3 regions of the Heyndrickxia sp. MSNUG genome follow, and region 2 is predicted to be linked to each of the others. Evidence: riboswitches for the same ligand, from Rfam matches in the RefSeq annotation. Region 2 holds a riboswitch; each other region holds the start of a gene.
The links. A riboswitch is a leader RNA that binds a small molecule or an ion and turns the genes downstream of it on or off. The one in region 2 is predicted to bind cyclic di-GMP.
Positions count from the first base shown of each region.

Region 1: it holds a riboswitch for cyclic di-GMP, as region 2 does, so the genes downstream of both, AABM38_RS22425 (HNH endonuclease) here and AABM38_RS19595 (DUF192 domain-containing protein) in region 2, are expected to answer to the same signal.
Region 3: it holds a riboswitch for cyclic di-GMP, as region 2 does, so the genes downstream of both, AABM38_RS20125 (LPXTG cell wall anchor domain-containing protein) here and AABM38_RS19595 (DUF192 domain-containing protein) in region 2, are expected to answer to the same signal.

Region 1 is NZ_CP150978.1:4,467,962-4,478,676, forward strand. It holds gene AABM38_RS22390 (ROK family transcriptional regulator) at 1-422, opposite strand, end outside; gene AABM38_RS22395 (NEW3 domain-containing protein) at 840-3,356, shown strand; gene AABM38_RS22400 (hypothetical protein) at 3,503-4,564, opposite strand; gene AABM38_RS22405 (hypothetical protein) at 4,983-5,282, opposite strand; gene AABM38_RS22410 (hypothetical protein) at 5,297-5,692, opposite strand; gene AABM38_RS22415 (hypothetical protein) at 5,724-6,587, opposite strand; gene AABM38_RS22420 (HNH endonuclease) at 6,626-6,766, opposite strand; gene AABM38_RS22425 (HNH endonuclease) at 6,699-7,481, opposite strand; cyclic di-GMP riboswitch class I at 7,548-7,638, opposite strand; gene AABM38_RS22430 (GntR family transcriptional regulator) at 8,117-8,881, shown strand; gene AABM38_RS22435 (PTS sugar transporter subunit IIA) at 8,881-9,312, shown strand; gene AABM38_RS22440 (PTS sugar transporter subunit IIB) at 9,325-9,612, shown strand; gene AABM38_RS22445 (PTS ascorbate transporter subunit IIC) at 9,613-10,715, shown strand, end outside.
Region 2 is NZ_CP150978.1:3,894,060-3,904,774, forward strand. It holds gene AABM38_RS19560 (CpaF family protein) at 1-945, opposite strand, end outside; gene AABM38_RS19565 (AAA family ATPase) at 1,044-1,907, opposite strand; gene cpaB (Flp pilus assembly protein CpaB) at 1,930-2,631, opposite strand; gene AABM38_RS19575 (pilus assembly protein TadG-related protein) at 2,642-3,550, opposite strand; gene AABM38_RS19580 (TadE/TadG family type IV pilus assembly protein) at 3,560-3,943, opposite strand; gene AABM38_RS19585 (A24 family peptidase) at 3,940-4,461, opposite strand; gene AABM38_RS19590 (Flp family type IVb pilin) at 4,617-4,805, opposite strand; gene AABM38_RS19595 (DUF192 domain-containing protein) at 4,809-5,165, opposite strand; cyclic di-GMP riboswitch class I at 5,256-5,342, opposite strand; gene AABM38_RS19600 (SET domain-containing protein) at 5,776-6,162, shown strand; gene AABM38_RS19605 (PAS domain-containing sensor histidine kinase) at 6,212-7,690, opposite strand; gene AABM38_RS19610 (ABC transporter permease subunit) at 7,848-8,645, opposite strand; gene AABM38_RS19615 (ABC transporter permease subunit) at 8,661-9,458, opposite strand; gene AABM38_RS19620 (ABC transporter ATP-binding protein) at 9,463-10,347, opposite strand; gene AABM38_RS19625 (TetR/AcrR family transcriptional regulator) at 10,390-10,715, opposite strand, start outside.
Region 3 is NZ_CP150978.1:4,002,145-4,012,859, forward strand. It holds gene AABM38_RS20100 (hypothetical protein) at 1-141, opposite strand, end outside; gene AABM38_RS20105 (potassium channel family protein) at 368-1,354, shown strand; gene AABM38_RS20110 (YugN-like family protein) at 1,351-1,758, opposite strand; gene AABM38_RS20115 (glucose-6-phosphate isomerase) at 1,998-3,347, opposite strand; gene AABM38_RS20120 (class D sortase) at 3,544-4,206, opposite strand; gene AABM38_RS20125 (LPXTG cell wall anchor domain-containing protein) at 4,266-5,759, opposite strand; cyclic di-GMP riboswitch class I at 5,912-6,004, opposite strand; gene AABM38_RS20130 (iron-containing alcohol dehydrogenase) at 6,252-7,415, opposite strand; gene AABM38_RS20135 (DUF378 domain-containing protein) at 7,615-7,848, shown strand; gene AABM38_RS20140 (ornithine--oxo-acid transaminase) at 8,009-9,205, opposite strand; gene AABM38_RS20145 (hypothetical protein) at 9,429-9,608, opposite strand; gene yugI (S1 domain-containing post-transcriptional regulator GSP13) at 9,871-10,266, opposite strand; gene AABM38_RS20155 (hypothetical protein) at 10,394-10,715, opposite strand, start outside.

The DNA of each region.
Region 1 (10,715 bases), 570 kb from region 2:
CCCATGCCTAAAATCTTTCCGGAATCGAGGCCTTCCTTTTTGATCATGCATTCAATCTCTTTCGCAATCTGCTTCAGCAAACCTGTCTCAAGATGTTGGCAGGTGCTGAAACTGCTGCTCGCCACGATGTTTCCATTCAAATCGCAGATCACCGTCTTTACCTTTGTTCCGCCTATGTCCGTTCCAATGATGTACGCTGCTTTTTCATTGAAGCACAGCTGGATCGGCCTTCTCCCGCCCTGTGAAGTCGACTCGCCAATCCCTTTTTCAAAAATCCATTTTTCCTGGATCAATTCATCTACCAACAAAGAGACTGTCGGCTTGCTAATATTCATTTTCACCGCTATTTCTGCTCTCGAGATCGGTGAATTTTCCTGAATGCATTGAAGCACTCGCTTCTTGTTGAGCGTTTTTACTTGCATGGTCGTTCCACTTACATTCATAACATCACGGCCTTAATCTTTTTGGTTAGTAAGTTTTACTAATTAACTAAAAATATATAATAATTTGTAATCGTTTACAACTACTAAGTTCAGAAAATTTAAAAACTAATTATAATTAGGTATATTGGCTGTTTTTGGTATTTATGCAGGTGTAGATATTAAATTAGTAAGTAAAATATCCAATTAGTGCCATTTTACCACATGTAATAGTATAAAAATACCATTTTTAATTTTCTGACAACTTATTAATTTACAATATTATCTAACTGTGATTATCTTTAACTAGGGGTTATGTCTGTCGTTAGTTAGACAGATTAACTAACCAAACAAATACATAAAGAGGAAGGAGTGCGGGATATTTTTTACCGAAAACCAAAAATGAAAGGGGTTACAAACATGCGCAAGTATTTGATTGGTTTGCTTTCTTTCCTGCTGATCGTGTCGATGGTGCCTTTAAGCGGATCAGCTGTGGAGACGCAGAAACACGATGTTGAACTTTGGAATGCCGTTAAGCCTCTTGAAACGACTGTTACCTTTTTGAATACCGGTGCCCATCCGGATGATGAACGAAGCGACTTTTTAGCTTACCTTTCCAGAGGGCTTGGCGTTACGACAGCCAGCTTGATCGCGAACCGCGGTGAAGGCGGACAGAACGAAATTGGCAATGAGCTCGGCAACGCGCTTGGGATCATCCGCTCACGTGAAATGATCGAAGCCGCAAAAATCACCGGCGTTACTGCCTATCACTTAAGCGAAACGACCTCCGACGAAATTTATGATTTCGGATTCTCCAAAAGCCCTGAAGAAACATTGTCTAAATGGGGAGAAGACGAGACATATGAACGCTTGATCCGTTTTATCCGTACGTACCAGCCGGATATCGTCATGCCTTCTTTCAAGAATGACCCATCACAGCACGGCCACCACCGCACCATGGCCATCCTCACTGAACGCGCCTTTGAAGATGCAGCAGATCCGACTATCTATCCTGAACAGTTAAAAGAAGGATTATCTGTCTGGAAAATGAAGAAGTTCTACTTCCCTGCTACATCAAAAGATACAGCAACCACATCGATTGAAATCGGCATGTACGATCCGATTTATGAAATGAGCTACCCTCAGCTTGGCGAACAATCCCGCTATATGCACAAAAGCCAGGGAATGGGAAGTGATATCCCAGTTGCCCCTCGCCAGGCGAATCTTGAATTAGCGCACACTACCGTAGACACACATGGCAGCGATGACCTATTTGCAGGCGTACCATATGACCTTGCAGAATGGGCACAGGTACTGCCGAAGAAAGCCAATGACCTTAAGGGCCAATACACAAAACTGCAGGGAAAATTAGATTCTATTGTCGCTGCCTATCCTGACCGCAATGCGGTTTTCACACAAACACAAAAGGCATTAAAGGATGTCCGCAATCTACAAAAGAAAACTGAAACCGCTAAGCTGGATAAGGAGCTAAAATTAGACCTGCTTCATAAGCTGGGACTGAAGGAACAGCAGTTGCAGACAGCAAGCTTTGTTTCTTCGAGCCTTGATGTAAAAGCAGAAGCTGCATCGAACATCCTGACAAAAGGCCAGGAGACAACTGTTACCGTAACTCTTAAGAACAATGGCAGCCAGGAATTGGAGCATACCCAGGTTTCTTTGACCGCTCCAAAAGGCTGGAAGATTACTGCGAACAAAAAGGAAAAAGCCCTCTCACCAGGGGAGACTGCCCAGCTTACTTTTAATGTAAAAGTTCCTGAAAATGCCGAATTCTATCACGCGTACAAGGAACCGGCTTTGCAGGCAGTCGTTTCTTATAAGAATAAAGGAACGGCAACTGTCCAAACTCAGAAACTGGAAGGAACCATCGCTGTCCTACCAGATGCAGCGGTCAAGCTGAATCCTGAGGATATCATCGTGAATACCGCCAATGTGCAAAAAGAAATTCCGGTAATGGCTAAAGTCAAAAACTATTACAATGGCAAAACGAAGGCGTCCGTTTCCTTAAAAGTGCCTGCAGGCTGGAAAGTCGAGCCGAAATCAGCAGCTGTTGATTTTGCAAGCCAGCTCGAGGAAAAAGAAGTCACTTTCACCCTTTCACCGCCTGCGGATATTAAGTCAGGAGATTTCAATATTGATTCAGAAGTATCCGTGAACGGGAAAACGTTCAGTTCAACAATCCAGGAAATCAGCTATGACCATATCGGCACCTTCTATTATCAATATCCAGCACAGGTCCATGGCGTCGCCTTCGAACTATTGAAGAACGACAACTTAAAAGTCGGCTATATCGACAGCGGCTTTGATATGGTAGCAGATTACCTATCAAATGCAGGCTTGAACATCACCAAGCTGACAGACAATGATATCGCGACGGGCGACTTGAGCCAGTACGACACGATCGTCGTCGGCATTCGCGCCTACCTATCACGAGCCGATTTGCTGCAAAACAATGCACGCCTGCTAAAATACGTGGAAGATGGCGGGCACCTAGTCGTTCAGTACCACAAGCCAAGCGGCGACAACTGGAACAAAGACACATCAGCACCATACCCATTAACGATCGGCAACGTCTCCATCAAATGGCGCGTAACCGATGAAAACGCAAAAGTTAACGTCCTAAAACCAGAGTCCCCTCTCTTCAACTATCCGAACAAAATCACAGACAGCGACTGGGATAACTGGGTACAAGAAAGAGGACTATACTACCCAATGGCTTGGGCACCAGAGTATGAAACCTTCGTCAGCATGGCGGACCCGAACGAAGCCCCATTCGACGGTGGCATCTTGATGGCTAAGTACGGCAAGGGAACGTATCTTTATACGAACCTTGTATTTTATCGACAGATTCAGAGTCAGGTACCTGGTGGGTATAGGATCTTCACCAATCTAATCAGCTACGGTTCAGAAAACGAATAAATAAAAAAGTGCCTGGTTTCCACTGCATTAAGCAATGGAAGCAAGGCACTTTTTTTGAAGAAACACGGGGACCGTCACTGTTCCTCAAAGTAATAATCCTACGAAGCGTGACACCATAAACCTCCACGCTTCCCACTTATATATTTTTATCCCTGTTTTAATACATAGTCTTTATAATGATATATCTTACTGTATTTAAACAATTCATTTTCAATTTGTATATTATTTTCTGGAATATCAAAAAACCTCTTTAAAAAAGCAAATAAGTGTTCTTCTTTAATAGGTAATTTTTCTTCTAATTCAAATAATGAAAATGAGTAATTATTCAAAAGAAAATATTGTAAGTTTTCATGAAAAAGTTGCAATAATTCCTTTGCCCATACTGTATTCTTAACAATCAAGGGAGATTCACCTTCATTTAATACTAGAGCTTCTAAAACAGCCATTTTTGAATAAATTGAAGGCATAATATCTATTGAAGTGTTGTAACTTGGATCTTCTATAAAAAACTCTATAGGAGCCATAGAATCGTTGTTGAAGAATACATTGATTCCTAAGCCATTGAATCTACTATTCTTTACTTGTCTATCAGGACTTCTATATGTATGATTAATACTTGATTTTACTTCTGCTAGACCTATGACATTTAAGAATTTATCAATTATGATAAAGTCAGGAGACGGTGCCCTATTAGATGTCCCAACTTTTAAGATTCCATGTTCTTGTACATTATCAATCTGAGCCAACAATAACCTTACTAAACCTTCTCCATATCCCCCTGATATTTTCCCTTTTTTTTCTGGTAAAATTCTGCTAACCAATCTTTTGTTTGTAAAGAGTACTCCATTTTCCACAACTAGGGGATGCTGATTTAGTATATTTATATAGGGATGAACTTCTCCAGTAGCCATAATTTCATTAAGCAACCCAAAGTAATCACTTAATAGAAAAACTAAGTTATTATGTATCTCTAGATATCTACTTCTATCATAACTCGTAGCCCTTAACCTAAAGTACGTCCTGTTTGCAAGTTTATATGCATCATTAAGATAACTATTAATATCAAGATGTGTTAAGTTAGAATTTAATGAACTAAGATTCTTCTTAACCATTTGATGTAATTTGCTACCCGCTGTAAATGTTTGATGTGATATTGCTGATGCAATAGTAAAATCCATAGTTTTTGCAGGGCTGCTCAGACTAGACATATAAATCTTCTCACCTCATCTTAATTATTTCGAAAGGACGCGAAACTCGGAGACGGTTCTTCTGCTTGACAAAATAACATAGTAATATTCAATATTTTTTTGGTATCCTCCTATTCTACTTTAGTTTAGCAGTCACATATGTATTGAAAAAAATTGAAAAGAGCTCAGTTTCTAGTTCACTTTATTTCGAGTACAGAATGGGACATTAGAACCGTCTGTTTCGGATCTTTTTCTCTCTTCAAGTTTGCCAATTCCACCAGAGTTATTTAATAACTAAATGTAATAAGCCTTAAGAAAAAAAAGCTTAATGACGAATTCCCGCAAAACTTCTCGTCTTTTATTTCGACTCCCGAACGTGACACTAGAACCTTCCCGGTGTCTGCGCTATTTGGAACGCAAGAACCGTCCCCATGTTCCACTAAATACTGTTCATTTCCAACATTAACTTTTGAATAGCTTCTTGATCGTCATTTTTAATGGCTTCTTCTAGTTGCCCGTTTAATAATTGCAGCTGGTTGTTTTGTTGTTTGTTTTGCATTTCTTGATTGAACTTGTCTTTGTCGGCTTGCAGGATGGTGTATATTTGTTGTTCTTTGGCCAGGATGGCTGCTCGTTCTGCTTCTTCCTGTTTTATTGTTGCGTTCAGTTCTTCTGCTGCTTGTTTTAATGTTTCTTTGATGATTTGTTCAGCTTGTTCCCATTCTTCTTTTGAGGACATGATTTTCACTCCTATTAGTCAATATAACTCTTTATAGGCTGAAGGCCCTCAAGTTTTACATCCTGCATTTTGTTATCCAGTCCATCTAGCGGGTTTTTGTTATAGACATTCATCATTAAATTAGATGCAAGCGTCACAAGCTGCATATTATTTTCCTGCAGTCCCTTTTCAAGTACCTTATCTGCAGAGCTATACAATCGTTCACGTTCTGCGAAACTTTTTTCCATGAACTTTTCAAACTTGTCTCTTTCCAGCTCAATCTTAAGGGTGATGGCATTGAGGCATGAAATCAGGCGTTGCCTTTCGGTTTCTTCCACTTCTTTTGCCTTCAAGTAACTTGTCGCCGAATTAATCGTTTCTGTTACAACTGATGCGATATCCAATGGGCTAAAAACATTCTTTACACTCATTATGACTTCCCCTTTTTATTTGAAGTTTCCACTATAATTGTCGGACTAATTGCTCTAACTGTTTAGTCAGTTCCTGATATTGAGTAGTAATGACAGCCTCGTCCTGAAGAAACTGTGTCGTAAGAGTTTTTTCCAGCATCCTGATGATTTCGATCGCTTGCTCTGCATCCTGGACGTCCGATTCATCGGTAAAATCTGAAGCTAATAATTCTTCCGTATGCTTCATTTTTTCTTTAAGAGGACGATACAAGCGTTCAATCAGCGAACGTTCTTCGTAGATGCTTTGTTCAACAAAGGTCAAGTTCGTTTTCAATACTCTTAGTCTTCCACACTCTAATTCCAGCTTTGCCTTTATTTTTTTCGCTTCCTGCAAATAGGAATCTGCCTGTTTCACACGTGTTCTTTGCTGGATTAAATCCATGCCAATAACCCCGCCGACAAGTCCTACACCCAATGTACCGATCACCGCAGCGGCTGCAGGCATGAAGGGATTGCTATCCTCAGTATGTGAGGAATAAAAATCCTTCCTTCTTAAATGATAGTCTGTTATATATTTCTCCACCGTTGCTCCGTATTGACTTTTAATCTCTTCATACAATTTCTTTTTATAGACGTAATGATCGTCAATCAACGTTTCAACACAAAGTATTTCTGTGTGAACATCATCAAACAACCCATCATACTTCCTTTGTGCCTTATACAGGATCTCTCCTGCCTCACTATTTTTTTCATAAGATGTTTTATAATCGCTGTTGCCTTTAATCACCATTTCTTTAAAGCCGTCCGTCATCAATTCGGTAAACTCTTTTCTTCCATCACTTAGAATCTGCCCTAATTCTTTTCCTGAATCTGTGAAGATTTTACCTACTTCGAAAACATTCCTAAAGAAACCCATCACACTGCCCCTTTTGGCTCAATTTTGCTTTTTCTAACTTATCTATACTCACTCCCGCCACCCCAAAGTTCACGGCCTCCGGTATGTCCCACGCTTGCATGTGTTTCCCGGTCAACTAATTGCAGGACTCCTGGCTCTTCCATTGTGATGCCAAGTGTATCCTTCTGGATTATCTCCATTGGACAAAGATTCAATGTCAGCTTCGTTCAAGCCTAGCTCTTCAGCTAATTCTGGATCTCCTTGAATATCCTCATATAACTCATAGTTTGCATATGTAAAATGGATATAATCGCTTCTCAGATACATGTCTTCCTCTATTTCCACTTCATATTCACTATCGAAAACTGGGAAGGAATCAGTAACGGTTTCTCCATTAGGTAGTTCAATCGTTTTGGTCTCGAATGGTATATCTTCACCTGATAAATCGGAACCTGTCTCCTCCGCATCAGCAATATCGACTCCATCTATAATATCAACAACTCCTACAGCCAATGCTCCTATGGCAACCGTTTTAGCGATGGATATGGCTCCTTTTTTAACACGGTCATGATCTCCATCGATAAAACCGCCAATGACTTCACCGCCATTATGGACCGTGTGTTTAGCAGTTTGGTAGACTCCCTTCGCAGTCCTTCCGACAGCACTTCCGATATCATTCAAGCCCTGATCACGCTGCGCGGGATTGTCATTGATGATTCCCGCAACCGTCCCAACAGCTCCATCAGCAGCTTGTCCAACTGTAGTTCCAGCGAACTCCGAGGCTTTTCTGACTCCTTTTCCGATGTCCTCGATCACATCTGATCCAGTTAACTCCCCAATAACCTGGATTGGTCCTCCAACTACCATCCCAGCGGTTTTGCCCGCATATTTACCAAACGTCTTAAGAAAGCTCATGCCATTAACCCCTCCCGGATAATAAAAAAACTATGACAAAAAGCCATAGTAAGAGGTTCTCTAAACTATGGAAACCTGACGATCATAGCACACCTCAGCATGCCTTAGACTCACGGCTTTGCGTCCTCCCCTTTCGAGAAGTTTGCCTTTTTCATAGTATTTGATTTGGAATTATTTACATATCAAGTATATAGGTCTTTGGCACCGTGTGTAAAGTACCTACTAAATCTCGTAGAAATTTAAAATACATAGAATTTAAAAGGAATTATTATTCAGTAAAATGGAATATAATTTCCCGTGTTGTATAAATAAAGGAAAAAAACACGATGAGCAGGTAATAACCCACTCATCGTCCTTTTTTCCGTAAAACTTCTGAATGTCTACTATAAGAACCGGGCCATTTTCTCTCAGGGTACATCCCCGCGCTTCCACCAAAAAAGGAACACGAGTAGAACACAGGGACGGTTCCCGCGTTCCTAAAAGGAACAAGAGAACCGTCCCCATGTTCTTCTAAAAGGTTATAATCTTTGTCTGAATAAAAAAAATAATTGACACAATTCATTATAATGTTAATATTTAATTAACTAATTATCATATAATACATCATAATCTTTAAAAAGAAGGTGATAATCATTTTGCGGTTAGATAAAAACCTAAAGATGCCTCTTTATAAGCAATTAAAGGATGCTCTTATGGAGTATATTGAGGAAAACTTAAAGGAAGGCGACGCTCTTCCGATTGAGTCAGAAATTGAGAAACTATTTGGTGTCAGTCGTATTACCGTCAGAAAAACAATTGAGGAACTTGTCAATGAAGGTGTAGTCACGAAGACTCAAGGAAGGGGAACCTTCGTACAGTCGAAAAACATCGTCCAAAAAGCTGGTAATATCACTAGTTGGACTGAGGAAATGCGTGTAAAAGGGAAACATACTGAAACTAAAAATATGATGATTTATGAAATTGAGCCATCGAAGAAAATAGCTGCAGAGTTGCAGCTGGCCAAAGGAGAAAAGGTTATTTGCCTGAAGCGTTTGCGTTGTGCAGACGGAGAACCTATTTCAATCCTGATTAACTACTTCCGCTCAAAATTCACACCTGGTTTCATGGAAAATGGTCTGATGAAGGAATCTCTTTATGAAGTACTTGAGGAAGATTACGGTATCCATCTCGAACAAGCACATGAAAGAATCAAGGCTAGACTGTCCACCGATTTAGAAGCATTGGAATTAGGAATCTCTCCGGATTCAGCTATCCTTCATATCACCCGGGTTTCCTATTTACCTGATGGAACCCCATTCGAGATGGTTGAAATGGCTAACAGATCTGATCGTTATGAATATGATATTGATTTAGTTGGCAGAAACAAATTAAAGACATTTAACACGGAAGGAGAGTCCTGATGCTGACCATAAACAAAAACCTCATCCAATTAGACGTTGAGGCAGCAACCGCTGAAGAAGCCATTCGTGCAGCAGGTAAACTATTGGCTGATGAAAACAAAGTGGAGGAGCGCTATATCGATGCAATGGTAAAAGGCTTCGAGGATGTAGGTCCTTATATTGTTTTAGCTCCTTCCATTGCGATCCCTCACGCCAGACCGGAGCATGGCGTCCTTGAACAAGGCTTTTCCCTGGTGCGCCTGAAGAACCCGGTAGCATTCGGCCACCCAACAAATGATCCTGTTCAATTAGTTTGCGCTATTTGCGGCACTGACGCCACCAGCCATATAGGCATGCTGCAAACAATTGCAGCTGTATTAGGGAACAAAGAGAAACTGGAAGTGATATTAACATCCAATAATGAAGAAGAAATTTTATCAATTTTAAACTAAGGAGTGGGGAAAATGAGAATTGTGACTGTATGCGGAATGGGCTTTGGAACATCACTAATGCTGTTGATGGAGGTTCAGGCAATCGCCAAGAAACATGGGTATGATGTTGATGGTGAAGCTGTAGATTTGGGTTCAGCCAAGGGTAAAGCCTGTGACTTTATGGTCACCTCCAGTGAAATTGCATCTGAGTTAAGCAGTGAATCTGTTGAAGTAGTCTCCATTAATAATCTATTAGATAAGGAAGAAATAGAGCAAAAGGTCATGCCCGTTATTGAAAAAATTGCTAAAGGGGTGAAATAGATGCTGGATTTCATTGTATCTATTTTAAGTAACCCTGCCATTATCCTCGCCCTTATTGCCGCTTTAGGATTAATAGCTCTGAAAAAGTCTACCTCCGATGTCATTAAAGGTACCTTAAAAACAATCTTTGGTTTCTTAATTCTTCAGCAAGGTGCCGGAATTATTGTAAACGCTTTAATACCTTTCAGTACGATGTTTACCGAAGCATTTGGACTAAAGGGTATTGTAGCCGAAGATAATGCTCTCGTTGCAGCAGTACAACAAGTTTTAGGAAAAGAAACAGCCCTAATTCTTGTATTCTCATTCCTAATCAATCTAGTAATTGCAAGATTGACTAAATGGAAGTATATCTTCCTTACTGGCCATATGATGTTCTCATTCGCAGGTACAATGGCGATCGTTTTCCATCAAATGGGATTATCATCAACTATGACCGTCATCCTTGGCTCAATTATACAAGGTATCTCAATGGTATTATTCCCTGCCATATCTCAGCCATTTGTCCGTAAAATAACTGGAAATGATCATGTTGCCTTCGGTTTCTGGGGCAGCTCATGGATCAGCTTGTCTGGATGGGTAGGCGGAAAATTAGGGAACAAAGAAAAGTCTTCTGAAGATGTAAAAGTTCCTAAGTCACTCGATTTCTTAAAAGATATGAGTGTATTAATGGGTATTGTCATGATCGTCATCTATGTTGTTACTTCGCTCTTTGTAGATCCAGCAAAAATGGCGGAAATAGCTGGCGGGCAGAACGCGATTCAGTTCTCTATCATGTCCGCACTAACATTTGTTGTTGGTATTTTAGTATTACTTCAAGGTGTCCGTATGTTTTTAGGAGAAATAGTCCCTGCTTTTAAAGGGGTAGGTGAAAAGATTGTTCCTGGAGCTAAGCCTGCGTTAGATGTCCCAATCTTCTATTCATTCGCACCAATCGCAGTAACACTAGGCTTCTTGGCTGCATTGATTGGCAGCTTATTGGTAACAGCTATTTCTAGCATATTGCCAGTCGTCGTTTTACCTTCTGTTATTGGTCTATTCTTCATGGGCGGGGCAGCAGGAGTATTCGGAAATGCAACTGGCGGCAGACGCGGAGCCATTATTAG
Region 2 (10,715 bases):
GCCATCGTGACCGGTATTCATAGCCTGCAGCATATCAAGTGCTTCGGCGCCGCGAACCTCGCCGATGACAACCCGGTCTGGCCTCATCCTCAAAGAATTCCTGACAAGGTCCCTGATGGTAATTGAGCCCTTTCCTTCTATATTAGGCGGCCTTGATTCCAATGAGACGACATGATCCTGGCCAAGCTGGAGCTCAGCTGCATCCTCAATCGTAATGATTCTTTCATCATGCGGAATAAAATTGGACAACACATTCAAAGTCGTCGTCTTTCCAGAGCCTGTGCCCCCGGAGACGAAAATATTAAGGCGGGCTTTTACACAGGCATCAAGAAAGATCGCCATTTCTTCACTCAGGGTGCCAAAGTTTATTAAATCCTCAATTTGGAACGGTTCCTTGGAAAACTTTCGGATGGTGATTGTCGGACCTTTCAAGGCAAGCGGAGGAATGATGGCATTCACACGGGAACCGTCCGGAAGCCTCGCGTCAACCATTGGAGAGCTTTCATCAATCCTTCTGCCGAGCGGTGCGACAATTTTTTCAATGATGCTCATGACATGCTCATCATCCCTGAATTTAATCGAGGTCATTTCGATTTTTCCTTTACGTTCACAATAAACCTGATTTGGTCCGTTCACCATGACTTCGCTGACATCTTCATCCATGAGCAGGGGATTTATCGGACCAAAACCTGTCAGGTCATTCTTCAGTTCATCAACGACTTTTTTGCGGTCAATGCTCCCGCGGAAATGCTCGTCATCCTTCATGATCTCGATTGCCATGCCATCAAGCCTTGGAATGATTTCTTCAACTGGGGCATCCTTGAACTCCTGCAGGATTTGTTTATGAATAAGGTTTTTTAACTCCTGATGCTTGTCCTGCTTTCTTTGAGCTTCAGGATTCACTGCCTCCTTCTTTGGATCTCTGAAAACAGCCCTGATGTCCATTTTCGGCTGAGGGACAGCTTCGTTGGACAATGCCGCTGCTTGTTCTTCCTCTCCCGCAGCATGCTGCGTCCTTTCCTGGATACGATTCAAAAGGCTCATTATTCCGCTCCTCCTTTTGTCCGTTTTCTGCCGATTAATTTTGATAAAAATGAAGGGCCCTTAGGTTCTTTAAAAAGTGTGATTTCCCTGAGGCTCGTAATCCGTTCAGCCATTTTGTATATCGCTTTTGCGACATCCGTCTTCCCCTGGTTCACGACAAATGGAATTCCGATATTTAGAGATTGTGAGCACGTTTGAAAATCATTCGGAATATACACCGGATCCTCATGCCCCAGGATTCTTGCCGCATCATCAGCCTGAATTACGCTTTCCATGTTCGCACGGTTTACGACAAGGGTGACCTTGTTAGAAAGCTCAAGGATTTCGAATGTTTCCAGCATTAGCTTCGTATTCTTCAAAGCTGTCATTTCCAGATTGGCCATCACCATGATCTGGTCCGCTTTTTCAGCAATATGAACGGTATGGTCGCTTAACCCGACACCGGTATCGACCACAACATAATCATAGTTTACTAGCAGAAGATCAATGATTTTATCGACAGCCTCCTTTGTGACAAGGTCAGCAAATTCAGGACGTTCCGGGGCTGCAAGCACTCTTACCCCGCTTTCATGCCTGGACAGATAGCCTGCCAGACTGTGCTCGTCAAGAGTGGTGATGCCTTCGATGACTTCCTTGATCGTGAAGGCTGACTTCAGGTCCATTGCCAGCCCCACGTCTCCAAATTGGAAATCCCCGTCCAAAATGGCGACGGAGATATTCTTCTTTACTAAAGCTCCAGCCAGATTGACCGTCAAAGTCGTGCGACCAATCCCGCCTTTTGCGCTGCAAACGGCAATAAGTTCGCCGCGTTTGTTCTTTGCCGGCTTCATTTCATGTGTTTGCAGTTCAGTTGCGTCTTCCATGATTGATCACCCTCCGTTAACCTCAATCTTTATCGCTTTCGACAGTTACATTCTGTTCTTTTATTACTGGCCGTTTATTCAGCATAAAATGAATATTTCCCTGTTCAGCAGAATTTACTAGTTTTAGAGCATCCTCTGGTTTTAACTCTACAGTAACAGTTGTATATTCTGTATATGGCTCCTGTGAATCCTCAGGTAAAACCATTTTTCTTCCCACAGCGAGGACTCTGGCTTTTTGGAGAATAATTTGTGATTCTACCTTTGGTTGTGGTCCGTCAATTTTTTTTGAAAACATAATATCCACTTCATCTTCTGGTTCAATGAGGTTTGAGGCGGATTGATTTAAATTAACTCCTACTGAAACAGCCCGATATCCGTCCCTGACCTTACGCGATACATAGGTGGCTTCAGAAGTTTCTGTCCCAAGTCTGTGGGAAAGAACTGGCTCACCCTGCTCGATCGTTGCATTTGCCAGCTTGCCTTCTGCATTCTTGATGCTTTTAAGAGAATTGGGATGCAGCGCTTTTTGAGGAACAGCTGCCAGCGCCAGTTTTTTAGCCGTTATTCGCTCGTTCTTTTCGATTCTTTCCTTGGCGACAACGATTTCTACAAGGTTACTGTTCATTGTCTTTTCTGCCTTTACTTGACTCATATATTGAAAGAAAAGAAATGTTGTTACGATCCCCATTACCAATGCGAGGACCAAAACAAGCTTTGATCGCATTTTTGATCACCTACTCCGTTATTCGAATGCTGTATGCGCCTTTGAAAACGCCTGTTTTTGTTTCAAATCCTGTACCTGGTCTTTCTATGAACATACCTTTGATGGATGTATCCTTACTATCCATTGGGTCTGTTATGTAAAAATAAGCAAAGCCGGTAATCTTCACTTCTTTTACCTGATTGACATCATGGCTGTATGGAGTATAGACAGGAATAAGGATAATCCTCGAGCAATCTCTGTCATGGATATCTCTCGGAAGTTCTGGGCAAGAATTTATTTTTTCCTTAATGACCTCCCTTGTTTTCCCTGCGATATTCCCCGTCTGGGTGGCGATGATATCATTTACTGCCAATTCCTCTTGATAACCGTTCCGGAGGTTTTCCTCATAAGATCTAGCCCCGGTGCTGCCTAAAGCAAGGACGCCAAAATTACCGTACTCAACACCACCGCTATCTACTTTTAGCTGGTATTCCTTATAGAACTCAAGAGGGATACTATCATCAATTCCAAGAGGAGCTGCTCCTTCTGCCCTTCCCATTGTTCTCAGTTCCGCAGCGGAATGTGCGTGAACATTGACCGTTTCCATTCCAAACAATTTCGAAAAAGCTAAAGAAACTGTTTTTGACAGGTCGATTGCCACCTTTTTCTCCATTACAACTGAAATATTGTCTATTGTTGATCCATTGTTATGTGCAGCCACTATACTCCTTGTCACCTCATCAACCTTTGGCTCATTGTTCGTCAGCTCCTGTGCACCTGAAAGGACTGCAGCATTGGCTGTCTTTTGCAGCTCTGCTTTGGTCATATAAAGCATTCCGCCATCAATCGCCAGACCAGCGATACTGAGAAGGACTAGAAGTGACATGGCTGCCAGAAGGAGTGAGTTTCCTGATTCCTCTGCAAAAATTTTTCTTATCATCTGATCCCCCTACTCAACCCGGATTGTGGACTCCGCCTTGATTGACAAAGCTGATGGAAACAGGCTGGATACAAACGGAGTAAAAAAGTGAAAAGGATACTCAAGCTTTACCGTTAAATATTCACCCGAATCCCGTTCAGCTTCTCCAGGTGAAATATTAATTTTCAATTGATCAATTTCTTTTAACTGAACATAATCTTTCGCAAACGCGATGATCTTTGTATCACTCTCCCCAAGGCTTCCAACCCGTACCGTCTCCTGGGCCGCCATATGAAGATGGGTGAAGGAATACATCATTCGGCCAAAATCAAGAATGCCAACCAGTATCAGCAATAGCACCGGCAGGATGAGAGCGGTCTCAACTAAAGACTGTCCTCGCTCATCCTTCCTCATAGCAATCCTCCTCCTGATTGGAAGGCAACAGCAGCAATTGTACCGATGGCGATGGCTACACCATAAGGATAGGTAGCAGTTAAACCTTCTTTGTCCACTAAAAGAGGAATCCTCATGCCGCTCCGCAATCCACCGAAAAACATTCCAATGTGTCTGATCCTGCCCCATGCTCCCTTGCGGAAAAACAGAACAATCAACGCGAGGATGCCCCCTGCCAATGCCATATAGACTGCAGCCGTCAAGACAAAGACAGTGCCTTTAAGTGCGCCAATCACAGCCAGCAGCTTCACATCCCCTGCTCCCATTCCTCCCATAAAATAAGGGATGAGTAAAACGGCAAAACCTACAATTGTTCCGGCTACCGTGAATCCCAGGCCACTGAATCCGCCAGTAGCAAGATGGATAATCAGCGCAAGGAGCAAGAAAGGCAGCAAGACTTTATTATAAATTTTTCGTTCTTTTACATCGGTAATCACACATATCACCAGTAAGATCATTAACAAATAATCATTCCACATACTATTTACCTCGTTTCATCGACGAGTTTTAAAAAAAGCCCCACGTTTTTCAACGCGAGGCTCTTTCTGCCTGTACCTCTGACTGGCAAGTTATAATTTTTCAACGCTGACAAGAAGAATATTAATAAGTTCAATAGATAATAATAAGTTGTTCTCTATTCTGCAGGTACGTTCTCTCTATTAGTTACTGCATCTGTAACACTTGTGAACATTTCCATGATTTGCTCTCGCAACAATGCTAACGCCCCAACAACCGCAACCGCAATAATTCCCAACACCAAACCATACTCAGTCATACCCTGTCCTTGCTCTTCAGTGAATAATGCTTTCATTTTTGCTTTCATTGTTTATTTCCCCTTTTCATTTAGTAGTTTGATCAAATGACCGACTTCCGTTCCTGTATTCCGGATTGTGCCTTCTGGGAGCTCGAATACGGAATACGCACCTTTGTAGCGCTTTCCAATTTTCGCAGGTTCTAGCTGTTCGTCTGCACCTACAATTTCATTGTTCTCGTTGATGTAAAGAACATCGATGGAATAGTTCATAAAAAAGGTATGGATGGACGGGCAGGGCCGTATGTAGAGACTGTGTCCTTCTGGCAAGCATTTCGTCAGCATCAACCCTTTGAATCTGCTAAGAAAGGTATCTGCTACTTTTACATGTGCTGCCAGTTCTTTGCCGTTCGATAGATTCAGCAGTCTCATTCATTTTTCACCTCCAACTGTACAAAAATAACCCCGCCTTTGCCGAAAGGGGGGTTAGATGAACAAATGTCATGTAATTCACCCTGATCTTTCGGTAGCTGGCTGGCTTAGCACTTTAGTGCAGTAGCCCCTGTAGCTTTGCGTCGCTGGCTTTCACCAGGTTTGCCTTTATCGAGATTCAGTGCATGTCCGACTGATCTCTTATCCACATCATAATTTGAAACAAAATTCTACAAAACCCATCATAATGCCTGATTTTTCTGAAAAATAAAATAAGATTATTGACTCAGGAAAATGAAACTATTGCTCCGACAAGTAGTTCAACATAACCACTTTATTTTCTTCCTCCTTTTTCCGGAATCTTTCTCGGGTAAAACGACTGAGAAAAGCTCTATATATTGACATAGGTCTCGGTCAATTTAATAGGTAAATAGATTGGTTTTTCATGAATTTTTATTGGCTTATAGGATAAAATTATGATAATAAAGGTTTGAAAAATTATTTTCTGATGAAAATTTGCTGGAAAAGAAAAATATTTGCATTTCTGAATGAGAACAGTCATGCTTAAGAGGATAAAATCCAACTAACAAGAGGACAAGCAGGTGAAATTATGATCGAAATTAAGACTTCAACAATAAGTGATGGAGAATTCAATAGAGGGGTATTCGCCACTCGTGACATAGCGAAAGGCGAACTGATCCATGAAGCACCGGTTCTTTCCTATCCCAATGCCGACCATGTACACATTGAGAAAACTGCTTTGGCTGACTATGCATTCGAGTACGGCATACATCACTCGTGCATCCTGCTTGGGTATGGGATGCTGTTCAATCATTCCTATGAACCAAATGCTACGTATGAAATCAATTTTGACAATCATACTTTTGATTTTTTTGCATACCGTGACATCCGTGCCGGCGAAGAAATCATGATTAACTATAATGGCGAAGTCGATAACAATGACCCGCTTTGGTTTAATGAAGATAAAGAAAAATAAGTTAACAATAAAAAATGCGGCTTCCCATTACTATGGAAGCCGCATTTTATTATTTTTTTAAAGCATTCACTATGTAATCCAATTCGACCTTTATGGTTGTTCCTTTTCCTACCGAACTCTCAATCTTCATCGATCCGTTGTGTTCCTGGATGATTTTATTGCTGATGGTTAGCCCCAGACCGATTCCTTTATCTTTGGTGGTATAAAACGGCGTACCAAGATGGCGCAGTAATTCAGCTGCTATTCCAGGACCTTCATCTGAAATATGGACCTCAACTTTTCCTGCCTCGTTTAAGTTGATGTCAATGTGGATAATTCCGCCGTTAGGCATCGATTCAATTGCGTTTTTCAGGAAATTTAAAAACACTTGCTTCAGCTGATGCGGGTTGCACAGCAGTTCAACCTTGGTTTGTGGATAATTTGTTTTGATCTGCACGTTATGCATGATTGCCTGTGGATGGATGACATTAATCGTGCTGTCCACTATCGCACATAATTCACCTTTTACAAATTGAACAGCCTGAGGCTTTGCCAGCGACATAAATTCATTTACAATCATATCGATTCTATCCAATTCGTTCATGATGATCATCAAGTAATCTGACTGTTTTTGTTTATCAGTGCTCGTTTGCAATAACTTGGAAAAGCCTTTTAAGGCGGTCAGCGGGTTGCGGATTTCATGTGCTACTCCTGCAGCTAGTTGGCCAGTAATCGACAAACGGTCCAAATTTCGAATGGCTGCATCATTTTTCACACGATCGGTAATATTCCGGCCGACACTAACAAAGGAATCAACTTCCTTTTTTTCATTATAAATCGGAGAAATATTATATTCTGTATAAACAATGGAATTCTTATCAACTGTCCTGAATTTTTTCCTAAGCAGCTGCGGTTCACCCGTTTCCAGAATCTCATCGATTTTTTCATCAAGCATAGCCTCTTCTTCCGAACATAAAAATTCCTCTAAATTTCTCCCAACAATCTTTTCAGGTGGAAGTCCAATGACTTTTTCATGTGACGGAGAGGCATAAACGATTTTTTTATCCTTTGTGAATACCTTAATCATATCACTTGTATTTTCAGTGATTAATTCGTAGAGCTCACGGGTTCTGTGCAATTCATTTTCCATCCTCACAATACTGGTAATATCACGATAGATGGCAATGATCGCGATAATTTCCCCTTTCCTGTTTCGGAAAGGAGAATAAGAGACTGCTATATCCAGCATTGATCCGTCTTTATGATACCGTTGAGTGATCATGTTGGCATATGTTTTGCCATTCTTGACATCATTTATAAGATCCCCAACAAAATCCGGATTCGAAAACTCGTAAAAGGTTTTTCCTATAAGGTCTTCCTCTGTATAGCCAAAAATTTCAGTATACATATGGTTGATCCTTACAAAGCGATTCTCCATATCGACAATAGCAAATCCATCAGCCGTACAATTCAAAAATAAATCTAGCAGCTCATCAGGATTATAAATTGATTCGTCATCAGTTCCAAACAAAGGGAAACTATTACGCATAGAGATCTCTCCAAACTTTCATAAACTTTACATCTTCATTTTACAGAAAGTTGCGATTTATCAAAAGAAGTATTTTTTCAAGTATATTATCGTGGATTCTGTTTTCATTAAGTTTTTATCCCTACTAATAAAAAATCCCGGAAGTCCGGGATCGATCTTAAACATTCATATCTCTTTTTCTATAAAATATATAAGTTGCAGCTAAAAGGACGAGAATCAGCATGAATGATATAGCAAGATACAGGAACTCGAAACGTCCGTCATTCAAAATATTCTTGGCATCGTAATATTTGAACGGTGTGAAATACTTCAACCCTTCAAGCTTTTCGTTCATATCGATTGCAATGGATAGGATAAAAAAGATGAGCAGGATTCCGGTCGATAAAGAATTGGCCTTTTTGGCATTTATTAAAATAGCTGCTACAGCACTTCCAACGACCAAAAATATCAACTGGAGAATGAACATGCCAATCATAAGCATCGTGATATCACCGGTTACGTTTTCTCCGTCTGCATATTTCTGCACCATTCCGATAGAGGAGGCTAGCGTTACTAAATTTATGATGATGATATTCATTAAGGCAGCCGCCAATTTGGACGTAATCATATAATTCCTTGAAATTGGCTTTACCAGCAGGAACTCAACGGTTTTGTCTCTCTCTTCCTTGGAAATAATATTGGCTCCCAGCATGGCTGCGTGGATGGCTGCCATAACAGCCAGATACAAGAATAGCATCCCGTAATACCCAATTGGCGAAGACAAATCAAATGACCCAATCCCCATAATGGCCTTCAGCGATTTTGGCATATCGGCCATCAGTGCATTCATTGATTGTCCTGAGCTGCCGAGACTTGCATATTTCCCCATACCCGAAGCAACCATGAAAATGACGCCGATGCTCCAGATGATCAACGATTTCCGATTAGCTTTCATTTCCATTTTGAAAATATTCATAGCATTACCTCCTCTCTAGACGGAATGGACATCTTTTTTCACGTACATATAATAGGCAGCTGCAATGGCGGTGATGGAAAAAACAACTGCGACGATGATAAATGAAGTTTCATAGGCCATATTTTTCACGATAAATGCTGAATCAAAGTAATTGAAGGGTGTTAAATATCTTAAACCCTTATCTTCAGCAGTTGAGCTAATCATTCCCAGCATGAAAAATCCAAACACTGTGCCAAGCGATACGGTGATCACAGATTTAATTCGCGGGAAGACAACGGACACAAGGATTCCCAGCGCCAGGAACATCATCTGGATGAAAAATAATGTAATTGAGACTAGCAGCAGTGCATTTCTGCTAAAATCATTGCCCGCAACAATTAAAGCAATAATTATTACTGCCGCTGAAAAAACAATATTTGTTGCCACTAAGGAAACAAGTGCAGCCAGAAGCTTTGAAGTCACAATCTGCGTCCGTGTAACCGGCTTTGTCAGCAGGAAATCGGCAGTTTTCTCCCTTGTTTCTTTGGACAAAATAGAGGTTCCGAGATTCATAGCCTGAATAGCTCCCGCAAGCTTGATGTATAAAAAAGCGTACGAAAAGAATCCAAGCATGGTTGCGATATTGTCTACTGATAGGCCGATTGCTTTCCTTAACTCAACGGGAAAGCCTTCGAGCAGCTGTTTGAATTCCTCTGCATCCTTTGAAAAGGAGGGAAACATAGAAAGAAACAGAGCGACTAAAGCCACTAACGAGATAGACCAAACAATGGTGGATTTCCGATAAGCCTTCAATTCATGAAGGAACATATTCATGGTTTTAGGCCTCCTTTTCGTAATAATGCATGAAAATCTCTTCTAGGTCTGGTTCTTCTACCCATAGGTTCTCAATCTCAATTACTGCGACTTTTTTCATGATCGAGTTAATATTGCCACTGAATAAAAAGCTGATCGTATTGCCATCCTGCTCAAGCTGATTAACGCCTTCAACTTTGAAATGCTCTTTTCCCATGTGTAAACTTGTTTCTACTTTGAATTTCTTATACGTATTTTCTTTCAGCGTGCTAATCTTCTCAACCGTCACAATCCTGCCGTCCTTAATGATCGCCACCCTGTCGCACAGCCTCTGAACCTCGCTTAAAATATGGGAGGAGAATAAAATGGTTGCACCCTTCTTATTTTCTTTTTCCAGCAGTTCAAAGAACTTTTGCTGCATGAGCGGATCAAGACCGCTGGTTGGTTCATCGAGGATAATCAGCTTCGGTTCGTGCAGAAGCCCCTGGACAATGCCGACCTTCTTTTTGTTTCCGAGGGAGAGGTCATCAATTTTCTTGGTGAGGTCAAGCTCCATGATTTCTGCCAGTTCCTTGATCCGATTGGTGCAATCCTTTTTATAAAAGCTTGCTGAATATTTAAGGAGATCTAGGACCTTCATATTGTCATAGTAAAAAACCTCGGAAGGCAGATAGCCAATTTCCTTCTTAATCTCAGGTGCTGCGGTGATGATATCCTTCCCAAAAATCGTCGCACTGCCGCTTGTCGGGTAGATCAGCGACAACAAGGTCCTGATTGTCGTTGATTTCCCCGCACCATTTGGCCCGATGAATCCGAATATTTCTCCTTCTTCTACATTGAAACTGACATCCTCAATCCCCCTGGCCTTGCCGTACATTTTGGTCAGGTTTTTAATCTCGATAACGTTCATGCCAGACCCTCCCTCAATTATCTATAAAAAAGGTAAATCTATTTATTGCTTATAAAACGACTTCTTCAGCATCTCAATATACACTTCTGCCTCTTTAAAGGCTTCATCGAAATCATGTATACCTTTATTGAGTTGTTTTGTTTTTTTAAGCTCCTGATTGCTGAAGCCTTCTAAAGTCCACATGATGATATTGATTGTTCTCGGAATGTCCGTTCCATCATGGAATTTGCCCAGATCAATATTATCGAATAACCTCGCGTAGCTAGCATGCATTAGGTCCGTATTCGTGCTGGCCAGCTCATTCTTGACTTCTTCAGCGGTTTCCATCGAAGCTGAAATCATAAAATCGAAAACCTCCGGGTATTTGA
Region 3 (10,715 bases), 110 kb from region 2:
GATTACAACTATTCCGATAATCTGTAAAAATGATAATCCTAAAAATGCTGCCAAAGTAAGAGCCCCAACTCGATAAAGAGCATATCCCGCTAAAATTACAGCAAGGAAAAGCCAAACATATGAATTTGATCCTAACGACATATCCTTATCCCTCCTTTACTTTACAGCATATGTGCGAATGAAAAAATGGTACGGGCTAGCGCACATTTTAAGTAAAGGAGCGTTTTAAAAACTGATGCTAAGCCAAAAATAGTATTACATCCTAGTACATTATTTCGTTGCAACGCTGTTTTTGAACTAGGGAATAAGGGAAAAAGTAATTAATAATTTCTTACATATGAAGATAAAGATTTTAGGGGGAGTTAACTTGACGAACCAAATTTATGTTCGTTTCATTCGTCTGCCAATTTTAACAAGGTTTTTAATGATCGCCGCTTTCATTATTTTTATTTTTGGTGCAATCATCCACCTCATTGAACCACAGAGTTTCCCCACTGTTTTTGATGGGATTTGGTGGGCAATCATTACTGCATCAACTGTTGGCTACGGGGATTTCTATCCATCGACTTTTCTGGGACGAATTACTGGCATCCTTCTGTTGCTGGTTGGGACAGGGTTTTTGTCCTCTTACTTCATCCATCTTTCAGCCGCCACAGTGACAAAGCAGAACCAATATCTTAAAGGAAATGTTATTTACAGAGGGGCTGGCCATGTCATCATTATTGGCTGGAACGAAAGGTCTCGGTCAATTATTCGATCTATGGCTGAATCTAAGGTGCAGATTATTTTAATTGATGAATCCTTAAAATCAAATCCCATCAGTGATGAAAATGTTCATTTTATTAAAGGCAGAGCGAACAGCGACGATACACTCTTAAGGGCTAAGATTCAAACAGCCTCCAAGGTGATTATTACGGCAGATCAGAACCTGGATGAATTGCACGCAGACATGCACACAGTGCTGACTTTACTGGCAATAAAAGGTCTCAACCCTGATATATACTGCATCGCTGAAATACTGACAGGCGAGCAGATCAATAATGCACGCAGAGCGGGAGCAGATGAACTGATTCAAACTAACTCTTTAACTAGCGCTGTCATTTTAAACAGCATCTATACAGAAGGTCATGTTAATTCACTTCTTGATTTTTTGGGAGAACTAAATGGCAAGCACCTTGCCTATATACCTGCCGATAACAAAACAATCGGCAAAAATTTCGCCGAGGCAAGCACGTTGCTTTTAGGCCAGAATGTGATTTTGATTGGCATTAAAAAAGGGGATGACATCGCAGTCAACCCCAGCAACCATATTAAAATAGATCAAACCGACATGCTGTTAACGATTACCAATTAGCGGGTCAAGATGGAAGATTCGACTTCATGGACCAGTGATTTTCCTACTTCAATATATTTTTCCGGGAAGCTTGCATCTTTGTCCACTGGCTCCTGGAACTGGTTGAAGGAAGCAGCGGCGTTGCCGATATTAGCATGGTCGTCAATTCCTCGCTGGTACTTATGTGAAAGAAGAATGGGCCGCTGCAATTGAACTGTACAGCCACGTGAATCAAGCTGGCCATCGATAGCTTTAAAGGGAATTCTCAAAAATTGATAACCAACCTCGTCATCGATTTTATAATCAAATGCTCCATGGTCATAATCCCAGTTTCCGCCAATCGTATAACCAAGAGGTTTAAGCAGCTGTTCCAATTTAAAAAGGTCAAAGTGTTTGCCTTCAAGTTCAGATGGAATTTCAATCACAGGATGTTCCGCCTTTCTGTGCATTTTAAGGTTAGTTTTAACCAAAATGGAGTATTTCATTATGGGATTTTTGATTAGGAGCTCTGGAAGGAATGCTTAAAAAATGCCAGCTTCCGGAGAATCCTCTATTCTTGCGGGAAATGCGGTTTTTTTCGGAGAATAATTGTGCGGTTTGCTGAAATGACTTCGTATATACCATAAAAAGGAGTACCCCAAAATGAGGTACTCCTTTTTATCATTTATTTAAGTCGCTTTTCGAGTTCTGCTTTCTTTTCCTCAAAGCCTGGTTTGCCAAGCAATGCGAACATATTTACTTTGTATGCTTCAACACCTGGCTGGTCGAATGGATTTACTCCCAGAAGGTAGCCGCTCATTGCGCATGCTTTTTCAAAGAAATAAACAAGGTAGCCAAATGTGTACTCATCCAGCTGTGGAATTGTAAGCACAAGGTTTGGAACGCCGCCGTCTGTATGGGCTAGCATTGTACCTTCAAATGCCTTGTTGTTTACAAAATCAACTGTTTTGCCAGCAAGGTAGTTCAAGCCGTCAAGATCGCTGTCAGCTTCCTCAATCACCATTTCATGGCGAGGCTTCTCGACCTTGATGATGGTTTCAAACAAGTCGCGTCGGCCTTCTTGTACATATTGTCCAAGAGAGTGAAGATCGGTAGAGAAGTTTGCTGAAGAAGGATAAATTCCCTTCTGGTCTTTCCCTTCACTTTCGCCGAACAGCTGCTTCCACCATTCAGAGAAGTACTGAAGTGATGGTTCATAGTTAATTAGCATTTCGATTGTTTTGCCTTTATTGTAAAGAGCGTTACGGACTGCAGCGTACTGGTAAGCAGCATTTTCTTCAAGCTCGGACTTGCTGAAGTCTTCCATAGCCTGCGCTGCACCCTTCATCATCGCTTCGATGTCTGAACCACTGACAGCGATTGGCAGCAAGCCTACTGCAGTCAATACTGAGTAACGGCCGCCGACATCATCAGCAATCACAAATGATTCATAGCCTTCTTTATCAGCAAGAGTTTTCAATGCACCGCGTGCTTTGTCTGTTGTCGCGTAGATGCGTTTGCGAGCTTCTTCCACACCGTATTTCTCTTCAAGAAGCTTGCGGAAGATACGGAAGGCAATCGCAGGCTCAGTTGTTGTTCCAGACTTGGAGATGACATTGATCGAAAAGTCTTTGCCTTCTAAAAGATCCATCACGTCTGTCATATAGCTGGAGCTAATGTTATTACCAATAAAGATGATTTGCGGAGTCTTGCGCTTCTCTTTTGAAAGAGCGTTATAAAAGCTGTGCTGCAAAAATTCAAGTGCCGCACGAGCACCCAAGTATGATCCGCCGATTCCAACAACAAGCAATACATCAGAATCGCTTTTGATTTTTTCAGCAGATTTCTGGATGCGTGAGAATTCTTCTTTATCATAGTTCACAGGCAGGTCGATCCACCCTAAAAAGTCACTGCCCGCACCCGTTTTTTCGTGCAATGAATGATGGGCTACTTTTACAAAATCCCTTAAATATGTAACTTCGTGTTCACCAAAAAAGCTTAGCGCCTTTGAGTAATCAAAACGAACATGTGTCATGTCTGATCCTCCATTTAATTGTATTCTCTACCACTTTAACGAAAGCTCCACCAAGAATCAAGAATCACACTAAAGTGTAAGCGTGACCAATTGTGAAATATTTTTAAAATTTCACGACTTCGTTATTTTTTTCCTTGTTGAATGTTTTTAACCCCCTGAAAAAACAATAGTCCGGGAAGTCACCCGGACATGCAGATTAAGGCATTTTCGCCTTGATGATTAATCTGTGCGTAGCTGTATCAATTGGCGTGCAGGTAATAAGAGTCAGTGTTTTTTCATCATCGCTGCCCATAAGCACGGATACATCATTCGGTTCGACGACTAATGTTTCGTAAACCTCATATTGATAGGTTTGGTCCTTGTCCTTTACCGTCACTAAATCCCCTGTGGCGATTTCATCCAGACGGTTGAACATTTTGCCATAAGCTCTGCTGCGATGGGCGGCAATCGCGGTATTACCGGCGTTTCCCGGTAGTGCCGTTCCTTCCAGCAGACCGGCTCCAATCGCCATGTTAGCCATGGAAGCCCCGTTCAATACCGGAAGCCTTAGATTAATTTTATCGATTTCGATAACACCAACCATTCCAGGATTCACTTTTTGTTTTTCTTCGTTTTTTTTCTCTTCCTGATTCATAATAGGCTTGGCTGATTCAACAGTTTCCGCCTTCGTTTCGATGCTGAACACCTCTTCCAGGCTGCCAAGGCTCTCTGCTGCTTCATTTTCATTAAGGGAGTTATTTTCCCACTTGTCCATCATTTGTTTCTGGCTGTAGGATGTATATAAATCCTTCATCGCAGGATAAAAGAAAATTGAAAACCCGGTCAGGATTAAAAATATCGAAAATACCTTTTTCACCATTTTCACCTCAGATATAAATAAAGAGAGGAATTTCTTCCTCTCTCAAGTTTTTTTCACAATTAATTCTTCAATGGATTTTTGATCCTTAACATAACTCCTCCTGCTGCAATCAAGAAGCCGAGGATATAGTAAGGCATCCGGCTGCTTTCACCCGTTTGCGGAAGAACATCGCCGCCAACCCAGCCTTGTGAACCTGTCGATCCTCCAGGTGTATTTCCTGAGCCGGAGTTCTTCATAGGAACTGGCGATGCGCCTTCATTTGTTTCTTCACCGACGATCTCTCCTTGCATGCTCCAATTTACTTTAAGAGTTAGAACCTGATTTTCCAGGTGAACCATTTCTTCAGATAATTGTGTTAAGGGGATGACCTTTGTCTGCCCATTGCTTGTTAATTCGAGTCCTTTCAGCATATCCATTTTCGCTTCTTCTGTTAAATGGATTGTCCAAACATGATTCACAAGCTTAAACTCAATACGTTTCCCATTCATCATTATTACTGCAGCACTGTCAATTTTGCCCTTGCTGTCATCGATCATTAAGCTTAATGTCTTGAATGTGTTTTTCAGAGGGATATCACATTTTTCCATCCAGTAGTTGATCGTTCCTTCTGCCTCTACTCCAATCTTAAGGTCGCTTACAGGTACAACGAGCTCACCGCCGCTGGTAAAAACAATTTTAAATGCAGTGATGTCTTCCGTTACAAATTCTCCGCCATCCAGCAATTTGAAGAGTGGTGATTTACCTGGATGGGTCATTTCCTTCCATTCGCCTTTAATCTCTACAAATACTTTTGCCGCTGGGCTTATACAGTCCTTTACATGCAGATGGATTTGAGTGCTTTTATTTGCATCCTTATCAGGTGCAGTTTCTCCACTATCAGGCAGGTCACAATTTTCAAGCCAATAGTTGATTGTCCCTTCTGCCTCGACACCCACTTTAATTTCACTAACAGGAACTACCAGTTCTTCTCCACCTTCAAAAACAAGCTTAAAAGCCGTAACATCATCCTTAACAAATTCTCCACCATCCAGCAATTTGAAGAGTGGTGAGCTTCCTGGATTGGACATTTCCTTCCATTCGCCTTTAAGTTCAACAAAAACACTTACAGTTGGATTTACACAATCCTTCAGATGCAAATGAATTTGCGTACTTTTATTTGTATTCACTACTTTTTCCGATACTGTTTCTACCTTCGTTTTTGTTTCTTTCTCATTTTTTGCTATTTCAACTGTTTGATCATTCTCAACCTTCGTTTCAGCTTTTTCTTTATGATCAGCTTGCTGAATCTGTGCAGCTTCTTTTTTCACAGCTGAGTTTCCTTCAGTATTGTTATTATTCGAGTTTGCTGTATTTTCATTTTGAGCCTTTGGTTTAGCCGCTTCTGTTTGAGCTTGATTGCTCTTCTTTTTGGAATCAACCTGAGATGATTGTTTGCTGTTTTTTACAGTCTGACTTTCGGCGCTGCCAGCTGCAAATGCCCCAGTTACAGGCAGGCTAATGAATAACAAAAGCATCAAGGATAATAGAATGGACACATGTTTTATAGGTTTCAACTGTTTAATCCCCTTTTCATAGTTTTTTCTCATTATTAATTGCATCATAAATAAACTGAATATTCAGTTATTTTACTGGAAATTTCGCCTCTCTTTCGATAATATTTTGCGATTTTTTGACAAAAAAAGCCGCCAGGACAAATTTCTTAATCCATGGCGGCTGGACGATCATAGCTGCCTAATTAGGCTGCCTTAGACTCCTGGCTTTGCGTCCCAGCTTTTCAGCTGGTTTGCTATTTGCATGGGCGGTGACGACACTTTATGTAAAATATCCCTTTAGCTCCATTGTCTTATAGTTAGAGAATTACCACAGTTAACCATATCGTTAAACATTTAGACCTAGAAATATTTTTGGTAAATTTTTCTTTAGTTTCATTTTTCAACCGAGAACAGTGATAATATAAGTGTTTTAATTATTTATAAAGATGGATCGATATTAGTATTCTCCTAGTTAAATGAAAAAGGACCCAGTTTACTGGGTCCTTTTGACTTTTATAAAGACTTGCGATAAATTTCCACCACATCTTCGTGGGTCAATTTTGTGAAGTTGCCAAATTCTCCATTGACCATTGCTTTATCTGCCATTACTTCAATCTTGCTGTCATCGATATCATAATCTGCAAGTCGGGATGGTGCTCCGATGCTTGACCAGAATTCACGCAGCTTTTCGATTCCTTCAAGACCGGCTTCTTCGTCTGTCTTACCTTCAGGATCCACGTTGAAGACCCTGACAGCCATTTTTTTGAAGCGTTCTGGTTTTACCTTCAAATTGTGCTTCATCCAATTCGGGAACAGGATAGCAAGTCCTCCGCCATGCGGAATGTCATAAACTGCTGAAACTGCATGTTCGATGTTATGAGTAGCCCAGTCACCGCGGTAACCCATTGATAGCATACCGTTCAGTGCCATTGTGCCTGCATATAAAATAGTTGCGCGATGCTCGTAGTTTTCAAGATCAGCCAGAAGCTTTGGCGCTGTTTCCATGACAGTCAGCAGCAGGGATTCGCACATGCGATCCTGGAACTCAGTGTTCTCAGTCAAATGGAAATAATGTTCAAACACATGAGACATCATATCGACGATTCCGTAGATTGTTTGGTCTCTTGGTACAGTAAATGTATTCACCGGGTCCAGAATGGAGAACCTTGGGAACGTCACTGGGCTGCCCCAGCCGTATTTTTCATTCGTTTCCCAATTCGTGATAACCGAACCTGCATTCATTTCAGAGCCTGTTGCAGCAAGAGTCAACACCGTACCGAATGGAAGTGCAACGGAAGCGAACGCCTTCTTTGTCACAAGGTCCCATGCATCGCCATCATATTTGGCACCGGCAGCGATTGCTTTAGTACAGTCAATAACACTCCCGCCGCCTACCGCAAGCAGGAATTCAATTCCTTCTTCCTTGCAGATTTGGACGCCCTTACGGACAGTAGATATTCGTGGATTAGGCTCAACACCTGAAAGCTCAAACACCTCTGCGCCAATTTCTTTTAAAAGTTTTAGGACCGAATCATAAAGCCCATTTCTCTTTATGCTTCCGCCGCCATATACAAGAAGAACTTTTTTGCCATATTGAGGCACTTCATTCTTCAATTCCTCAAGTTGGCCTTTGCCAAAAATCAATTTAGTTGGATTATAAAATGTGAAATTATCCATTTGAATCACCTTCCTTATCGCCCATTATGTTCTTTTTTTAAAAGCAATGCAAAAGAATTGCACTTCTTAATGTTCTCCAATGTGCTATAAAAAGTTACAGTTTTTTTTACCAGAATAATGTTTAAATGGCAGAGATGAATAATATTGTTACTGCTGAATCAACCTAAATACGAATCCATATTTTAAGGAGGAAACATCCATGAGTGGTATTCAAAGAATTGCATTGGTCCTTACGATTATTGGTGCTATTAACTGGGGCTTAGTCGGATTCTTCCAATTTGATCTTGTTGCAGCAATCTTCGGAGGTCAGGACGCAGCATTGGCCAGAATAGTATATGGCTTAGTAGGACTTGCGGGTTTAATCAATCTAGGACTTCTTTTCGCTCCAAGCGAAGAAGAAGAAAGAGCAGCAGAACCAAGGGCCACAAGATAATTTTAAAGAAAAATCACCGATTGGCGAGCGCTTAAGGCCAAAACAGAGTCGTAGCTGCCCTTATGCATTAGGAAAGCATAAATTACGAAAAAAATTTATGCTTTTCTATTAGCCAAGAAAAAACCCGTCCGGATATTGGACGGGTTTTCGTATGTGTTTTTTACGATAAAACCTTCTTGATACGCTCAATTGCCCAGTCCAAGTCTTCCTGGCTGATCACAAGGGGCGGGGCGAAGCGAATGACAGTGTCATGTGTTTCTTTGCATAGCAAGCCTTCCTCTTTTAAATCCTCACAATATTTACGGGCAGGCTCTGTCAATTCAACACCGATGAAAAGTCCTCGGCCGCGGATATCTTTTATCATAGGGTTATCGATTTCACGAAGCTTGCTGATAAAATATTCACCAAGTTCAAGCGACCGTTCAGCCAGCTTTTCGTCAATCAATACGTCAAGTGATGCAAGCGATACAGCGCAAGCCATTGGATTGCCTCCAAATGTGGATCCATGTGAACCTGGGTTGAAAACACCTAGTACATCACTGTCAGCAACTACACAGGAAATCGGGAATACTCCGCCGCCCAGGGCCTTGCCTAGAATATACATATCAGGCTCGATGTCTTCCCACTCACACGCAAACATTTTTCCTGATCTAGCAAGTCCTGCCTGGATTTCATCCGCAATAAACAGTACATTGTTTTCCTTACACAAATCAAATGCAGCACTCATGAAGCCTTCTGGCGGAATGACAATCCCAGCCTCTCCCTGGATTGGTTCAATTAAGAACGCAGCAGTGTTAGGAGTGATTGCCGCCTTCAATGCTTCAAGATCTCCATAAGGAATCAATTTAATTCCTGGAAGCATCGGCCCAAAGCCCCGCTTATATTCAGCTTCAGAAGACAACGAAACCGCTGTCATTGTCCGGCCATGGAAATTACCGATACAAGCGATGATTTCAGCCTGGTCTTCAGCTACACCTTTAACATCGTAAGACCAGCGACGAGCAGCTTTAATTGCTGTTTCAACCGCCTCTGCTCCTGTATTCATAGGCAGCGCCATTTCTTTATTTGTCATTTTGCAGATTTTTTCATACCAAGGTCCAAGCTGATCATTATGGAAAGCTCTTGACGTTAGCGTCACTCGGTCAGCCTGATCTTTAAGAGCCTGGATGATTTTTGGATGGCGATGACCCTGATTTACTGCAGAGTAAGCACTTAGCATGTCCATATATTTATTGCCTTCAGGATCCTCTACCCAAACACCCTCTGCCTTAGAAATAACGATTGGCAGCGGATGATAGTTATTGGCGCCATACTTTTCTGTCTGTTCAATCAGAGAGTGTGTTTTTGTTGTAGTCATGAATCTTCCTCCGTTCCAATGAAAAATTGGTTAGACAATCATATTGTAACCTGTAGAATCATGCTAGGTAACCCCATAAAGAAAGAAAAAACGGAATTGTCGGGTTTTTCTTATAACAAGCCAGGATTCATCGTAATTTATGCGATAAGTGGATTGAATGTGGATAACAATTCGACCTCTACATACTTCTACTCTTAGGAGAATCCCCAGTCTCCAATAATCCTTATTGGAACATCCGATGCCTCGGTTTCTCACTCTCTATTGTTCCAATGACCCTTATTGGAACATCCGATGCCATGATTTCTATCCCTCCATTGTTCCAATGACCCTTATTGGAACATCCGATGCCATGATTTCTTCCCCCCATTGTTCCAATGACCCTTATTGGAACATCCGATGCCATGATTTCTCACTCTCCATTGTTCCAATGACCTTTATTGGAACATCCGATGCCATGATTTCTCACCCTCCATTGTTCCAATGACCTTTATTGGAACATTCGGTGACTCGATTTCTCTCTCTCCATTGTTCCAATGACCTTTATTGGAACATCCGGTCCCACCATTTCTCTCTCCATTGTTCCGATCATGTATTTTAATTTCTATAATTAATCTAACGACATAAAAAAAAAACCGGACTCAATTGCCCGGTTTTTTCAAAAGCTATTACTTCTTAGCCATGTCTGACTGGTCGATCCACTCTTGAAGCTTATCCTTCAAAGTGTTGAAACCTTGTGCTGAATCATCCTGGTATTGAACAACTGCAGCTGGACGCTTATTGCGTGGCTTCTTTGGTGCACGTTGAACTTGCTCAGGTGCTTCTTCAGTTGCACGGATAGATAATCCAATTTTTCCAGCAGCTTCATCAATTGACAATACTTTCACTTTCACTTCGTCGCCAACTGTAAGGTGCTCGTTAATATCCTTAACATAACCGTGTGTGATTTCTGAAATGTGCACTAGACCTTGTGTATTTTCATCTAATGCAACGAAAGCGCCATATGGCTGGATTCCTGTAACTTTTCCTGTTAAAACACTGCCTACTTCAATTTTCTCTGACATCGAAACACTCCTAAATTTTGTTGTATTTTATCCCATTAATACGCAATTAAAAATTATATCATATAATGTAGTTTTAATCAAAAGGAATAGGATAATTCTTATTTAGGAGTTTCCAATTTTTTTCGGGCTATTGAAGAGGCATGTATCTGATTTTCCAGATTCCATCCTCTTGGACCATTTGGAAGACCGGTGCATCTGCACGTTCCTTGAAATGTAATTGGATCCCGGTAATCAAATCTGAATTCTTTTCTGAATAATAGAGCGAAGCATGGTCATACTCTTCAAGCATCGTGCTAAGCTTCATTTCGGCAGCCTGTTGTTCACTGATATATTGCTCTTCAGAAGGCAATGCGTCTTTTTGAGAATATAATGCATACTTTGTCGCATAATCCTTTACTTCATCCGAATAGAAATAGAGCTGCATCACCTGAAACGCGCTATAATTTCTG